DNA from 2 places in the Kluyvera sp. 142486 genome. Region 2 is predicted to be linked to the other one. Evidence: predicted binding sites of a transcription regulator. Region 2 holds the regulator's gene; the other holds the start of a gene.
The links. Region 2 encodes CRP, which controls carbon source genes, mostly activating them, when cyclic AMP is high. Its sites were predicted from a motif close to ATGTGANNNNNNTCACAT; they were not measured.
Positions count from the first base shown of each region.

Region 1 (7,981 bases), on a different contig from region 2:
CCCTGCGGATCGTTGCCCGCAGGGGTTATGCGATGTTCTTATTTATACAGATTTAATGCGCTGGCCATCGGGGTGACGCCAAAGCGCTGGCCGAGGGCAATCAGTTCTTGCTGGGTGATGGTCTGCTTCATGCCGCCCATCGAGTACACCTTCACCAGCACTTCTGCCGATTTTTCGGCGGTATCGATCAGACCAAAGGTTTCGTCGAGCGTAGGGCCGCTGCCGAAGACGCCGTGGAACGGCCACAGCACCAGGGAGTGTTGCTGCATTTCGATGGCGGTTGCCTGGCCAATTTCATCGGTACCCGGCACCATCCACGGCAGAATGCCGACGCCGTCCGGGAAGACCACCAGACACTCGGTGCTGCCTTCCCACAGTTTGCGGGTAATCAGCGCGGAGTCGTTTTCCAGTACGTAGGTCAGCGCGATCAGGTTGGTCGCGTGGCAGTGCATGATGACGCGGTCTTTACCACCGGTCAGTTTGATACGTTCGCAGTGTGACAGGAAATGCGCCGGCAGTTCGGAGGTTGGTACGGCTTCGTGAGTCAGCCCCCACAAAATATGGTAGCCCGCGCCGTCGCTATCGACTTTTACCACGCCGAGGTTGGCGGCCGGGTCGAGCTGCACGTTGCGGAAGAATTTGCCGGAGCCGGTGACGATAAACGGCGTGTTCGCCAGCATCGGCATCGGCTGGCTCAGGGCGATATAGCGCGGTTTAGCGTGGAAATCGGCGGTGAACGGCGCGATATCCGCGTCGTCCAGGCGCAGCGTCAGGTTGCCGCCGTTGCGTTCGTCCCAGCCTTTCAACCAGGCGTCAGAGGTGGCTTTAATCATGCCCTGGACGAACCAGGAATCGGTAATGGTCTGCATAGTCTTGTTATCCTGTGTACTTTGATGCCCGATGGCGCTGCGCTTATCGGGCCTACAATGGCTGTTGTTTCGTAGGCCGGCTAAGGCAAAGCCGCCATCCGGCAATCGCACTCGATTATTTACGCTTATTCAGAATCTCTTTCTCGTAGCTGCGCACGCTCTCCAGCCATTGGCTGCCCGCCGGGGTATCGTTGCGCTGGCAATACATTTCCCACACCGCCTGCCACGGCAGGCATTTCTGCTCTTCCAGCAGCGCCAGACGGGCGGTGTAGTCACCGTCAACTTCCAGCTGACGCAGCTGTTCGGTTGGTTCCAGCAGCGCGCGCAGCAGGGCTTTTTTCATGTTGCGGGTACCGATAACCCACGCTGCGATACGGTTGATGGAGGCGTCGAAGAAATCGAGGCCGATGTGCACACGGTCAAACAGGTCGTGGCGGATGATTTCGCTCGCGATAGCCTGGGTTTCGTCATCCAGCAGCACCACGTGGTCGCTGTCCCAACGTACCGGGCGGCTCACGTGCAGCAGCAGGCGCGGCACGTAGAGCATGGCGGCGGAGATTTTGTCGGAGATAACTTCGGTTGGGTGGAAGTGACCGGCATCCAGGCACAGCGCGGTCTGGCGGCTGGTGGCGTAGCCCATATAGAACTCGTTAGAGCCGACGGTGTAGCTCTCTGCGCCAATGCCGAACAGTTTGCTCTCGACGGCATCGATGTGATGCGCCGGGTCCAGTTTTTCGCTGATGACTTCATCCAGCGCGGCGGCCAGGCGCTGGCGCGGCGCTAAACGGTCAACGGTGACGTCTTTCATGCCGTCCGGGATCCAGATGTTCATCACCGAAGGCGTACCCAGCTGTTCGCCAAAGTAGGCGGAAACGCGGCGGCTGGCCTTGCAGTGGTCAATCCAGAACTGGCGAATTTTCGGGTCGGCGTGGGACAGCGTAAAGCCGTCTGCACTCAGCGGGTGTGAGAAGCAGGATGGGTTAAAATCGAGGCCCAGCTTGTGTTTTTTCGCCCACTCAACCCAGTTTTTGAAGTGCTCAGGTTTGATCTCGTCGCGCGCCACCGGGGTGTCAGACTCCAGATAGATAGCGTGCAGGTTCAGACGTTTTGGCCCGGGGATCAGGCTCAGCGCCTGCTCCAGGTCGGCGCGCAGCTCGGTCGCGTTACGCGCTTTGCCCGGGTAGTTACCGGTCGCCTGAATGCCACCCGTTAAACTGCCTTCTGGATTTTCAAAACCCGCGACGTCATCGCCCTGCCAGCAGTGCATCGAAACCGGTAAGCGGTCCAGCTGGCGTAACGCCTCTTCGACATCGATACCTACAGCGGAATAGCGCTGTTTCGCGAGTTCCCAGGCTTGTTCAAGTTGAGTGGTCATGCGCAAAGCTCCTTTGTCTGTCGTTGTTGCTGAAACTGCGCAACGTAGCGGGCAATTTCATGGTCTGAATTCGGGGTAAATGTGGTGAGGCCGTAGTTGCCGGTCACCACCTTGCGGAAATCGTCGACGTTGGTGAGTTCGTCCAGCGTCATTAATTGGATGCCGATGTTGCCGAGGGTTGAGGCTTCAATCGGGCCGGCGATCACGGTGATGCCGCAGGCATCGGCGCACAGCTGGTTCAGCATCTGGTTCTGGCAACCGCCGCCAACGATATGCAGCTGGCTGAACGGTTTACCGCGCAGCTGCGCCAGCTCGTTGAGCACATCGGCGTACAGCAGCGCCAGGCTGTCGAAGATGCAGCGCGCCAGTTCGGCAGGCGTGGTCGGAACGGGCTGCGCCGTTTCGCGGCAGGCAGCCTGAATCTCGGCGCTCATGTTTTCCGGGTTGATGAAGCGGTCATCGTTCGGGTTAATCAGGTAGCGGCAGGCTGGCAGCGCTTGCGTTTCGGCAATGAGATCGGGCAGGTTGCCAACATTTTGTTCTTTCAGGACGCGCTGTAGCAGCCACAGGCCCATAATGTTTTTCAGCACCCGGTAGCGCCCTTCCGCGCCGCCTTCGTTGGTGATGTTGGCGCGCTGCGCCTGCTCGCTGGTGTACGGCGTTTTGCTCTCAAAGCCCATCAGCGACCAGGTGCCGGACGAGAGGTAGGCGGCATCGTGGCCTGCCAGCGGTGAGGCAATCACGGCGCTGGCGGTATCGTGGCTGGCGACGGCAACCACCGGGATTTTATTACCCAGCGGGCAGATCCAGTGACCGATCACATTGCCGGGGTGGGTCGGCGTACCGAACCACTCGCGCGGCGCACCGGTCCAGTTCAGCAGGTCTTCATCCCAGTTATCGCTATCGATGTTGACCAGCTGCGTGGTGGTGGCGTTGGTGTATTCCCAGTTCATGTTTCCGGTCAGACGGAAGCTAAGGTAGTCCGGGATCAACAATGCATGAGCTGCTTTGCTGACCAGCTCCGGCTGCTGTTCAACCAGCGCGCGTAGCTGATAAAGCGTGTTGAACGGCAGGAACTGAATGCCGCTGCGACGGTAGATCTCGCCTTTACCCAACTGCTCCATTGCCATCGCCATCACGCCATCGGTGCGGCTATCGCGGTAGGCCACCGGCAGGCCGACGCGCTGGCCGTGCTGGTCCAGCAGGATGTAGTCCACGCCCCAGGTGTCGATGCCGATACTGTCGATCAGAATGCCTTCGTCGCACACTTTGTTGAGGCCGACACGAATTTCGGCTTCCAGTGCGTCGATATCCCAGGTATCGAAACCTTCCCGCTTATGCAGGCTGTTCACGAAGCGGTGGATTTCGCGCAGTGAAAGCGAACGCTGCACGCTATCAAAGCGAGCCAGCATTACGCGTCCGCTGGAGGCGCCTAAATCGACGGCCACACAATGGCGAAAAGTCATGGCAAGAGTCCTTCTATGAGTCATTGCTGCTCAGTCTAGAAAAAGCGCAATGCCACAACCTTCTCGTTACTGACAGGCGAAATTCGGCGCTGGCAAGAAAGCAAAGATGAACGTGAGAGAGTTCACAAATTCCGCCGATGAGGGGGTGTGATGCTGACCGCATTTCCCGATCTTTCCGGCTGTTTCTTGAAAAAACGACCGGCTTTGCGCGGTTTGCTGTCAAAACGTCAAGGTCAGATCCCTCATCGGATATTACTATCCTGATAACTTTTCTCATTTGTCGGGGGTCGTGATGACCGTACTACATAGCGTGGATTTCTTCTCTTCAGGTAAGCTGCCCGTGGCGATTGAACCTCGACTTCCTCAGGCCGCATTTCCTGAGCATCATCATGATTTTAATGAGATTGTTATCGTCGAACACGGCACTGGTATTCATGTGTTCAATGGTCAGCCGCATACCATTTGCGGCGGCACGGTTTGCTTCGTCCGCGACTTCGACAGACACCTTTATGAGCACACGGAAAACCTCTGTCTGACCAACGTGCTGTACCGCGCGCCGGATGCTTTCCAGTTCTTGTCAGGTCTGAATAAATTGCTGCCGCAGGAGCAGGATGGTCACTATCCTTCCCATTGGCGTGTAAACCAGAGCACCTTGCAGCAGGTGAGAACGATTGTTGGACAGATGGAAGAGGCGAATGACAGCACCGATATGATGTCGCTGGCGAACCGCGAAATTCTGTTTATGCAACTGCTGGTGCTGCTGCGTAAAGGCAGTCAGGAACAGGGGGCGATGGATAACGATGCTCGCCTGAACCAGCTGATGGCGTGGCTGGAAGAGCATTTCGCCGAAGAGGTGTGCTGGGAAGGAGTGGCGGAGCGTTTCTCGCTCTCTTTGCGCACGCTGCATCGCCAGCTGAAGCACTGCACCGGCCTGACGCCGCAGCGCTATCTCAACCGCCTGCGCCTGATTAAAGCCCGCCATCTGCTGCGCCACAGCGATGAGAGCGTGACCGATATTGCCTATCGCTGCGGTTTTGGCGACAGTAACCACTTTTCGACCCTGTTCCGCCGCGAATTTGACTGGTCGCCGCGCGATATTCGCCAGGGGCGGGATACCCTGCTTCAGTAACGCGAAGAGAATCACCGTTTTTTACCTCGAAACGGCTAATAATAGAAAGTTGTTAGTCGTGAGGTGCCAGCGTGCCAGGCCAGTTAATTCTTCGAAAAGCGGATTTTTTTGCTAATCCGACGCAAGCCGTGGCGGTGGCTGACCGCTATCCGCAAAACGTCTTTGCTGAGCATACCCACGAATTCAACGAGCTGGTGCTGGTCTGGCGCGGCAACGGCTTACACATCCTGAACGACCGTCCTTACCGCATCACCCGCGGCGATCTGTTTTATATCCGCGCGGAAGATAAACACTCCTACGCCTCGGTTAACGATCTGGTTTTACAGAATATTATCTACTGTCCCGAGCGCTTAAAGCTCAATCTTGATTGGGTGGCCCATATTCCAGGGCTGCACGGTTCCCACTGGGCGCCACATTGGCGGATAGGCAGCACCGGCATGACGCAGGCGCGGCAGATAATGACCCAACTGGAGCAAGAGAGCCGCAAAGACGACGCGTTAGCCAACGAGATGTCTGAGCTGCTGTTTGCCCAGCTGGTGGTCTGCCTTAAGCGCTACCGCTATGCCACTGATAATCAGGCAGCGACACAAAGCGAAGCGCTGCTCGACAAGCTGCTGACCGTGCTGGCGGGTAGCCTGAACCGTCCTTTTGTGCTTGATACTTTCTGCGAGCAGCAGGGCTGCAGCGAGCGCACCCTGCGCCAGCAGTTCCGCAGCCAGACCGGTATGACCGTGAACCACTACCTGCGCCAGCTGCGGATTTGCCATGCGCAATATCTGCTCCAGCACACCGAGCTGCTGATTGGCGAAGTGGCGATGCGCTGTGGGTTTGAGGACAGTAACTACTTTTCAGTGGTGTTTAACCGCGAGATTGGCATGACGCCGGGGCAGTGGCGACAAAAAAGCCGAATGCCCGTCAATTAACCTGAATGCCGCGTGTTATCAGGAACATAACAAAATGTTATAACCTTATAAAAACTACGGCATTGATAATCATTTTCAATATCATTTAATTAACTATAATGAACCAACTGATTACGCGGCGTTTACAGGTTTGCCGCCCGACAATAATGGAGATGATTATGAGCTATACCCTGCCATCACTGCCTTATGCGTACGATGCCCTGGAACCGCACTTCGACAAACAGACGATGGAAATCCATCACAGCAAACACCACCAGGCTTACGTGAACAACGCTAACGCAGCGCTGGAAAGCCTGCCGGAGTTCGCTGCTCTGTCTGCTGAAGAGCTGATCGCGAAACTGGACCAACTGCCGGCTGACAAAAAAACCGTTCTGCGTAACAACGCAGGCGGCCACGCTAACCACAGCTTCTTCTGGAAAGGCCTGAAAAAAGGCACCACCCTGCAGGGTGACCTGAAAGCGGCTATCGAGCGTGACTTCGGTTCCGTTGACAACTTCAAAGCTGAATTTGAAAAAGCAGCGGCAACTCGTTTCGGCTCCGGCTGGGCGTGGCTGGTGCTGAAAGGCGACAAACTGGCTGTGGTTTCTACTGCCAACCAGGACTCCCCGCTGATGGGTGAAGCCGTTTCCGGCGCTTCCGGTTTCCCAATTGTGGGCCTGGACGTTTGGGAACACGCTTACTACCTGAAATTCCAGAACCGCCGCCCGGACTACATCAAAGAGTTCTGGAACGTGGTAAACTGGGACGAAGCAGCAGCGCGTTTCGCCGCTAAAAAATAATTTGCATTGCCGGTCTGTAGAAGCGAGTCTGATGACTCGCTTTTTTTGTATCCGCCTAAGGAGCAGCAGATGCATTTTCCGGTTGATGTGTTTATTGGCAAAATCCGCGACTATGACGGCAGTCGCCCAAGCGCCATCGCGAAGGTCCAGATGGATGGCGAACTGGAACTCACCGAGCCAGGACTGTTGGGTGATGAACAGGCCGAGAAAAAAATCCACGGCGGCCCAGACCGCGCGCTGTGTCAGTTCCCCCGCGAACATTACGCCGACCTGATTCGCGACTTCCCCGAGCAGGCCTCCCTGTTTTGCCCCCCGGCGTTTGGTGAAAACCTGTCGACGGAAGGCATGACCGAGCACAACGTTTTTATCGGTGATATTTACCGCTGGGGTGAGACGTTGATCCAGGTCACCCAGCCGCGTTCTCCGTGCTTTAAGCTTAATTTCCACTTTGCTATCAGCGATATGGCATCCCTAATGCAAAACAGCGGCAAGGTCGGTTGGCTATATCGAGTGATTGCGCCGGGTAAGGTCTCCACTGACGCTCCGCTGGAACTGGTATCGCGTCTGAGCGATGTTTCGGTACATGACGCCGCCGCGATTGCCTGGCATATGCCGTTCGATGATGACCAGTATCACCGCCTGCTGAGCGCTGCGGGGTTGTCGGTTAGCTGGAGCAGAACCATGCAGAAACGTCGCCTGAGCGGCAAGATTGAAGATAACAGCAGAAGGTTATGGGGCAAGTAGCCCGGGCGAGGCGTTTACGCCGACCCCGGGGTCGGAGCCGATCTCAGGCTTTGTCACCGATCCCGGCTGCGCTCGGTTATTGTAGGCCTGATAAGCGTAGCGCCATCAGGCGGTCAAAACGCACATACCCAAAAATTCGGCCTGCATATGCAGGCCGATGGTTTTTAAGTTCGCTTATAAAGCGGTAGCCACAGCGTGAGCCGCAACCCGCCGAGCGGGCTATCGTCAGCCTTCACCCAGCCGCGGTGCTGCTGCATGGCGCTTTCGACAATCGCCAGCCCCAGCCCTGTCCCGCCGGATTCGCGGTCGCGCGCTTCATCGGTACGATAGAACGGACGGAAAATCTGCTCGCGATCTTCCGGGCTGACGCCTGGGCCGTCATCGTCCACGTGAACGGTGACGCCATCTTTATCCACCGAGAAGCTCACGGCAATTTTGGTGTGCGAGTAGCGCAGCGCGTTGCGGACAATGTTCTCCAGCGCGCTTTCCAGCGCGTTCGGGTTACCGTAAAGCGGCCACGGTCCCGGCGGATAATCGACGCTGAACGACTTGCCCATCTGTTCTGCTTCAAACGCGGCGTTGTCCAGCACGTCGCCCCATAGCTGATTGGCCTTCAGCGTTTCGCTGACCAGCGCACTTTTCTGCTGATTGCGCGACATCACCAGCATGTCGTTGATCATGCTGTCCAGACGTTGT
Region 1 covers NZ_JBKHUI010000018.1:54,148-62,128, forward strand. Annotated here, with positions in the region: gene rhaD (rhamnulose-1-phosphate aldolase) at 39-869, opposite strand; gene rhaA (L-rhamnose isomerase) at 985-2,244, opposite strand; gene rhaB (rhamnulokinase) at 2,241-3,710, opposite strand; gene rhaS (HTH-type transcriptional activator RhaS) at 4,003-4,839, shown strand; gene rhaR (HTH-type transcriptional activator RhaR) at 4,911-5,762, shown strand; gene sodA (superoxide dismutase [Mn]) at 5,921-6,541, shown strand; gene yiiM (6-hydroxyaminopurine reductase) at 6,548-7,285, shown strand; gene cpxA (envelope stress sensor histidine kinase CpxA) at 7,450-7,981, opposite strand, start outside.
Region 1: the regulator CRP is predicted to act here: its motif matches at 3,856-3,873, upstream of rhaB (rhamnulokinase).

Region 2 (7,981 bases):
GATCATCCCGGCCATGCTGAAGAAGGAGTCGGTAAACAGCAGACGCGCGCCGCGCTGGCGACCTTCATACATATGGGTGATCAGGAAGGTACCAATCGACATGGTGATCCCGCTGACCAGGCCAAGCACGAACATTGCCGCAGAGAACAGCGCCAGGCTATGGCTGGTCATCAGCCCGATAACCGCCAGCACCATCAAAATAAAGCCGAAGCGCAGCTGGGTTTTCAGCGGCACAATTTCCATCAGCCAGGCATTGAGGAAGATAGAGATCAGGATCCCTGCGTTCAGGAAGGTAAAGGTGTTACTCATGCTGGAAACGGGCAGATTAAAGTAATCGGCGATATTTCCCATCACCATCCCGGTGACAATTACCAACGCGCCGGTAAGGGCGTAGGAGAAAAAGCTGATCCATGTGAGCTTGGTACGGTTGCTGTTAGTCATGACTGGCCTGTGAATAGTTGTGTAAAGCGCATTGACTCTGCGCTGAGCGAGCAGATTTTAGTCATTGGCGTGACGTATTAATAGTTTTATTACGCAAGTGCTCTCTTATTACATTTTTCAATGTGATCTAGATCACATAATGAAATCAGCACATTCTTACCCTGATCATTATTAACCGTTTCAGCCGCGTAAACTTTAGTAAAGCACTGGCCTGAGGGGCTATCCCTCTTTAGAATCAAGCCACTTGCTTTCTCTACTGCACCGTTAAAGGAATTCTCATGCTCAAATCCACTCTGGCGGCCATGGCGGCTGTGTTTGCACTCTCTGCGGTTGCGCCTGCGGCGTTAGCGGCGAAAAACGATCCGCACGTGCTGCTGACCACTTCTGCTGGCAACATCGAGTTGCAGCTGGATAGCCAGAAGGCGCCGGTCTCCGTTGAAAACTTCCTGAAATACGTTAATAGCGGCTTTTATAACAACACCACGTTCCACCGCGTGATCCCGGGCTTTATGGTTCAGGGCGGCGGTTTCAACGAACAGATGCAGCAGAAGCAGCCGAATCCACCGATCAAAAACGAAGCTGACAATGGCCTGCGCAACACCCGCGGCACCATTGCAATGGCGCGTACCGCTGACAAGGACAGCGCAACCAGCCAGTTCTTTATCAACGTCGCGGATAACGCCTTCCTGGATCACGGCCAGCGTGACTTTGGCTACGCGGTATTTGGTAAGGTTGTGAAAGGGATGGACGTGGCAGACAAAATTGCCCAGGTGCCGACTCACAACGTTGGGCCGTACCAGAATGTGCCGTCCAAGCCGATTGTGATCCTCTCTGCGAAAGTCCTGCCGTAATCAGTACGGGGCGGCATCTGGCATGAGGCTGCCGCCCCGTCACTAAAGTTGGTAGAATGGCGGCAGATTGAATGACCGGAGCCGCCATGATCCTGCTGATTGATAACTACGATTCCTTTACCTGGAACCTCTACCAGTATTTCTGTGAGCTAGGTACCAGCGTTACGGTCAAACGTAATGATGACATCACCCTTGATGACATCGACGCGCTCTCCCCAGACAAAATCGTGATTTCCCCGGGCCCCTGCACGCCGGATGAAGCCGGTATCTCCCTTGATGCTATTCGCCGCTATGCGGGTAAAACACCGCTGCTGGGCGTCTGCTTGGGCCATCAGGCGATTGCTCAGGCATTCGGTGCGCGAATTGTTCGTGCCGAGAAAGTGATGCACGGCAAAACCTCGCCGATTACCCATCAGCAGCAGGGCGTGTTCCGCGGCCTGAATAATCCACTTACCGTGACACGCTACCATTCACTGCTGATCGATCCCGCAACGTTGCCCGACTGCTTTGAGGTAACGGCCCGCAGCGAAACGGGGGAAATTATGGGTATTCGCCACCGTGAATGGGATCTGGAAGGGGTGCAGTTCCACCCGGAAAGCATTCTCAGCGAGCAGGGCCACGCGCTACTGGCAAACTTCCTCACGCGATAGTAGTTGCCATGACGTGATTTTTTATGCATATTTTGTGGATAAATTCTCACAATCATTGCTTCATCGTTTGCAGAAGGGCATGACATGGAAACCAAACAACCTGCTATTAGCCGCGCGACCTTCGATCAGGTCATTTTGCCAATCTATGCACCGGCGGAATTTATTCCGGTGAAAGGTAAAGGGAGCCGCGTGTGGGATCAGCAAGGCAAAGAGTACGTTGATTTCGCGGGCGGTATCGCGGTGACTGCGTTAGGCCACTGTCATCCGGCACTGGTTGAAGCGCTGAAAACCCAGGGCGAAACGCTGTGGCACACCAGTAACGTTTTCACCAACGAGCCGGCGCTGCGTCTGGGCCAGAAGCTGGTAGACGCGACCTTCGCCGAGCGCGTGGTGTTTATGAACTCCGGGACGGAAGCGAACGAAACGGCTTTTAAGCTGGCGCGCTACTACGCCTCTACCCGTCATAGCCCGTACAAAACTAAAATCATCGCTTTCCATAATGCCTTCCACGGCCGTTCGCTGTTTACCGTCTCCGTTGGCGGGCAGCCGAAGTACTCCGACGGCTTTGGCCCGAAACCCGCCGATATCGTCCACGTACCGTTTAACGACCTGCATGCGGTGGAAGCGGTAATCGATGATCATACCTGCGCCATCGTAGTTGAGCCGATTCAGGGCGAAGGTGGCGTGCTGGCGGCGACCCCTGAGTTCTTACAGGGCCTGCGCGCGCTGTGCGATAAGCATCAGGCGCTGCTGGTATTTGATGAAGTGCAAAGCGGCATGGGGCGTACCGGCTCGCTGTTTGCCTATATGCACTATGGCGTGACGCCAGATATTCTCACCAGCGCCAAAGCGTTGGGCGGTGGCTTCCCGGTGAGCGCGATGCTGACCACCAATGAGATTGCCAGCGCGTTCCACGTCGGCTCACACGGCTCCACCTACGGCGGTAACCCGCTGGCCTGCGCGGTAGCCGGTGCGGCATTCGATATTATCAACACCCCGGAAGTGCTGAACGGCGTGAACGCCAAGCGCGAGCGCTTTGTGCAGCATCTGCAGCACATCAACGCGAAGTACGATGTCTTTAGCGACGTGCGCGGTATGGGTCTGCTGATTGGCGCGGCGCTGAACGAGAAATATAAAGGCCGGGCGCGTGATTTCCTCTACGCAGCGGCGGACGTTGGCGTGATGGTTCTGAACGCAGGGCCGGACGTGATGCGCTTTGCGCCATCGCTGGTGGTGGAAGAGGTGGATATCGACGAAGGGATGCAGCGCTTCGCTCAGGCGGTCGCTAAAATCGTTAGCTAGTCCGTCGTTTTAACCAGCCTCCATGACGGGGGCGCTGCCGCCAGGCCACCGACGAGATGGTGTGCATAGTGCTCAGATGCCCCAGAATACGCTGAAGATGCTGTTCCATGGTGCTTAACGGCCCGTGGGACAGCGCATCCGGCGACTCCATAATATTCACCTCACCGCTGCTTCCCGCTTCATCGTACTCCAGACGCTGCTGACAGCGCTGAAGGGCAACCTCACAGGACTCCAGATACTGCTGCGCAAGGTCCGGCGTCAGCATGTTGTGCTCGCGCGCCAGCGTAGTCATGGCGTTGATGTGCTCGACGATAAACTGACTATGGGTGACCCACAGCTTCATGTCTTCCAGATAGCGCGGGTTGAAGCCCGGCTCCTGCATGGCCTGATTCAGCGTGTTGAAGAGCGTGTTGTGTGCCTGGTTGACGCGCATCCGCTGGTAGGCAAGCTTTGGTGCCTGCGGGTCGGGGCTCAGGATAAGACGAATAGCTTCCTGGTCGGCCTCCAGCGCCGCCTGGGCATTTTGCCGCAGCTGGCCGCTCTGCCACTGCGGCCACAGCCAGATCATGCCGCCAAAGGCAATCAGGCAGCCGATGATGGTATCGATAAAGCGCGCGACGATAAACTGCTCGCCGTTCAGCGTCAGAATTTGCAGGGTATATACCGCGGTGATGGTAAAGCCAACGGTGGCCCAGCCGTAGTGACGACGGATAATCAGGTAGCTCCCCAGCGTGACGATCAGCATGCCCGTTAACGCCAGCCCTTCTGAGGTGTGGAAGTGCAGAACCACGGCGGCAATTACTAACCCCGCCAGCGTACCTGCCGCGCGGTGGAAAATACGTACGCGGGTCGCGCCATAGCCGTTTTGCGTGACCAGTAGCACCGTCATCAGGATCCAGTAAGGCTTTGGCAGATGCAGCGCGGCACCCATCAGGCTGGCGATGCTGAGCATCACGCTGAGCCGGGCGGCATTACGCAGCGCCGGGGATTTCAGCGACAGGTAGTTTTTAAGCGCCGGGAGCAGAGGCAGGCGGCGCTCTTTATCGGCCATCAGGTTGCGCGGGTAGAGTGGGCGCTGGGAGCGCAGCACGCGGGCGATGCGGCTAAAGTGCCAGGCGCAGAACTGGCCGACCGGGTTGTCCGGGTGCTGGTCGGCAATTTTTTCCAGCGCGCCAATCTGCTTATCCATGTTGAAGCGAGTCGGGTAGCGGTGATAAAGGATGTCATCCGCCAGCACGCGCAGACGCGCGGCGACGGTCTGCGCATTCCAGCGGATCACCGCTTCGGCGTGGCTGCGTTCAACCAGCTTTTGCACCTCTTCCGGTTGGTGCAGGCTGACGGAGATGTGCTCCTGTAAATCGAGCCCCACCTGGAAGGCGCGCAGCAGGCGCTTGTAATCGTTATGCTGATTCGCCGCAAGCATGTGCAACTGCTGGTAGCACTGGGAGATCAGATCCACCACTTTTTGCTGGCGAGTCAGCAACGGCGGTAGCGCGGTGCTCGGGTCGGTGTGCTGCGTCAGCAGGCTATATTTCGCTTCACAGTATTCGGCGAGCTGGCGATAGAGCAGGCTCAGCGATTCCCGCAGCGGCTGTTCGCGCCACATCCAGAACCACCACCAGTTAAACAGCCCGTACCACAGCGTGCCTAGCGCGTAGAGCAGCAACGGCTCCCAGATGGGCATATTACCCGCCAGGCTTAGCGTAAAGATGGAGGCAATTAGCGAGGCGGGCAGTAGCCGCCCGTGTAGCGCGCTGATTTCTGCCGTGACGCCAAGTAGCAGCGCCAGCCCGGTGAGAATCAACGGTAAGGGAATATCGTCCGCCAGCAGCAGTTGCACGGCAAGGCTACAGCCGGCAAACAGGCAGCCGCCGATAATCAGGCGCTTAAAGAAGCGTTTATGCGGCGTGTCGAGGCCAGCGATATTGCAGCAGGCGGGCACTAAGGAGAACAGCAAACCTTGCTGGAGGTGGCCGAGAAGCAGCCCGATGGCAACCGGCAGGCATAACACCAGCGTTTGCCGCAGTGCATAGTTGACTTCCGGGTGGTAAATCAGCCTGCGCCACATAGGGGGAAAACAAAAATGGCGTATTGCTTTCACAATACGCCATTTTGGGCCGGATTAGCGGGTACCGTAAACGACAATGGTTTTGCCGTGAGCGGAGATCAGGTTCTGATCTTCCAGCATTTTCAGAATACGGCCCACGGTTTCGCGGGAGCAGCCAACGATCTGACCGATTTCCTGACGGGTGATTTTGATCTGCATACCGTCTGGGTGGGTCATGGCATCAGGCTGTTTTGCCAGGTTCAGCAGGGTCTGTGCGATACGACCGGTAACGTCCAGGAAGGCCAGGTTACCGACTTTTTCGGAAGTGACCTGCAGACGACGCGCCATCTGAGAAGAGAGACGCATCAGAATGTCCGGGTTAACCTGGATCAGCTGACGGAATTTTTTATAAGAGATTTCAGCAACTTCACAAGCGGTTTTTGCTCGTACCCATGCGCTGCGTTCCTGGCCTTCTTCGAACAGGCCCAGCTCGCCGATAAAATCGCCCTGGTTAAGGTAAGAGAGGATCATCTCTTTGCCTTCTTCATCCTTGATGAGTACGGCCACGGAGCCTTTTACGATGTAATACAGCGTCTCTGCTTTTTCACCCTGGTGAATCAGCGTGCTCTTCGATGGGTACTTATGAATATGGCAATGAGACAAGAACCATTCGAGAGTAGGGTCTGTTTGCGGTTTGCCAAGCACCATGCGCGGTTATCCTCTGTTATAAGCTCTTCCCAGCGGCAAAAACATTGCAGCCACTGGTTGCAATAGTATCCTTCCCGTTACCTGGGAAGTCGGCTGTCGAATCAGGTCGCAGCCTGTAATGTGATGTCCTCTGCATACATGCAGTACGTTTATGTATTACCGTAGCATCCCGACTGTTTTAGCATAGCTTTTGCCGTGTGTCTCCTGGTGTCTCGCTTCAGCATGACGCCGATCGCCTTCCATTGCGAGAATTGTTATGTGCGCGTAATCTGAGAAGAAAATTGCAACCTGGGAGTTAAATATTATGCAAGCGCGTGTGAAATGGGTTGAGGGGTTAACCTTCCTCGGTGAGTCAGCTTCAGGCCACCAAATTTTGATGGACGGCAACTCTGGCGATAAAGCGCCAAGCCCAATGGAAGTGGTGCTGATGGCCGCCGGTGGTTGCAGCGCGATTGACGTTGTCTCCATCCTGCAAAAAGGTCGCAATAACGTGACCGACTGCGAAGTGAAGCTCACCTCCGAGCGTCGTGAAGAAGCTCCGCGTCTGTTTACGCACATCAACCTGCACTTTATTGTCACCGGTAAAGAGTTGAAGGATGCTGCGGTATCGCGTGCGGTCGATCTCTCTGCTGAGAAATACTGCTCGGTGGCGCTGATGCTCGAAAAAGCGGTGAACATCACCCACTCTTACGAAGTGATCGAAGGCTGATTACATGCCAGACGTAGCCCGGCCGAACGTAGTGACGCCGGGGCTATTCCCGGAGTCGGTGCTAGCGCACCTCGTCCGGGCTACCTGGCTTGGTCTTGATGCTAGTTTCTGCCTTCCATCAGCCGCTGCACCAGCGGCATCATGATTAATTCCATCGCCAGCCCCATCTTCCCGCCGGGAACGACCAGCGTATTCATATGCGAGATAAATGACCCCTGCAACATGGCCAGTAGCCACGGGTAGTCGATGTGGTCGAGATTACGGAAGTGAATCACCACAAAACTCTCGTCCAGTGACGGAATGCTTTTCGCCGCAAACGGGTTAGAGGTGTCGACCGTCGGCACGCGCTGGAAGTTGATATGGGTGCGGGAGAACTGCGGGGTAATGAAGTTGATATAGTCTTCCATCGACCTCACCACCGAATCCATCACCGCCTCGCGGGAGTGGCCACGCTCGCTGGTGTCGCGGATCATCTTCTGGATCCACTCCAGGTTAACAATCGGTACTACGCCAACCAGCAGGTCAACATGGCGAGCCACGTCGTGCTGCGGGGTGACGACGCCGCCGTGCAACCCTTCATAAAACAGCACATCGGTCGGTTCTGGCAGCGGCTGCCACGGCGTAAATGTGCCGGGCACCTGGTTCCACGGTACGGCTTCGTCGTAGGTATGCAGGTATTTACGCGATTTCCCTTGCCCGTTCAGGCCGTAGTCGCGAAAGGTCTGTTCCAGCAGGCCAAAGTCGTTGGCATCCGGGCCGAAGTAGCTGATATGGCGGCCAAGGTCACGGGCCTTGCGAATCGCCATATCCATTTCAGGGCGGGTATAGCGGTGAAAGCTGTCGCCTTCGACTTCTGCCGCGCGCAGGTTGAGTTGAGCAAAGATTTTACGAAACGCGAGGCTGGTGGTGGTGGTTCCCGCTCCGCTGGAGCCGGTAACGGCAATGACCGGATGTTTGGCTGACATGCGAATAACTCCCTGAACAGACGACAACGGAAGCGGGGTAAAACGCTTCCTGTCGTTAGAGTATAGTTAACCGCGAAATTGGTTACGGGGCATGATGTTGACGGTCTCGTGAAGCTCAGACCAGACCAGCACCGCTTCGCCTGTTTGTAGCTGGTGTTTGACGTCGGCGACCTTTTGCGCAAGTGAACGTTCATATTCACCATAATCAGTGCCTTCGCGCAAGACAAAGCTTTCAATCAGATTATCCAGGGTCTCCGGGTCGATATCCTGCCAGGGAATCATCATGCTTTCGCTCCTAGCCACGGCAT
Region 2 covers NZ_JBKHUI010000003.1:49,265-57,245, reverse strand. Annotated here, with positions in the region: gene tsgA (MFS transporter TsgA) at 1-441, opposite strand, end outside; gene ppiA (peptidylprolyl isomerase A) at 720-1,292, shown strand; gene pabA (aminodeoxychorismate synthase component 2) at 1,379-1,942, shown strand; gene ACLGE8_RS04435 (aspartate aminotransferase family protein) at 2,027-3,244, shown strand; gene ACLGE8_RS04430 (YccS/YhfK family putative transporter) at 3,237-5,312, opposite strand; gene crp (cAMP-activated global transcriptional regulator CRP) at 5,367-5,999, opposite strand; gene ACLGE8_RS04420 (OsmC family protein) at 6,304-6,708, shown strand; gene ACLGE8_RS04415 (phosphoribulokinase) at 6,810-7,673, opposite strand; gene ACLGE8_RS04410 (YheU family protein) at 7,740-7,958, opposite strand; gene ACLGE8_RS04405 (hydrolase) at 7,955-7,981, opposite strand, start outside.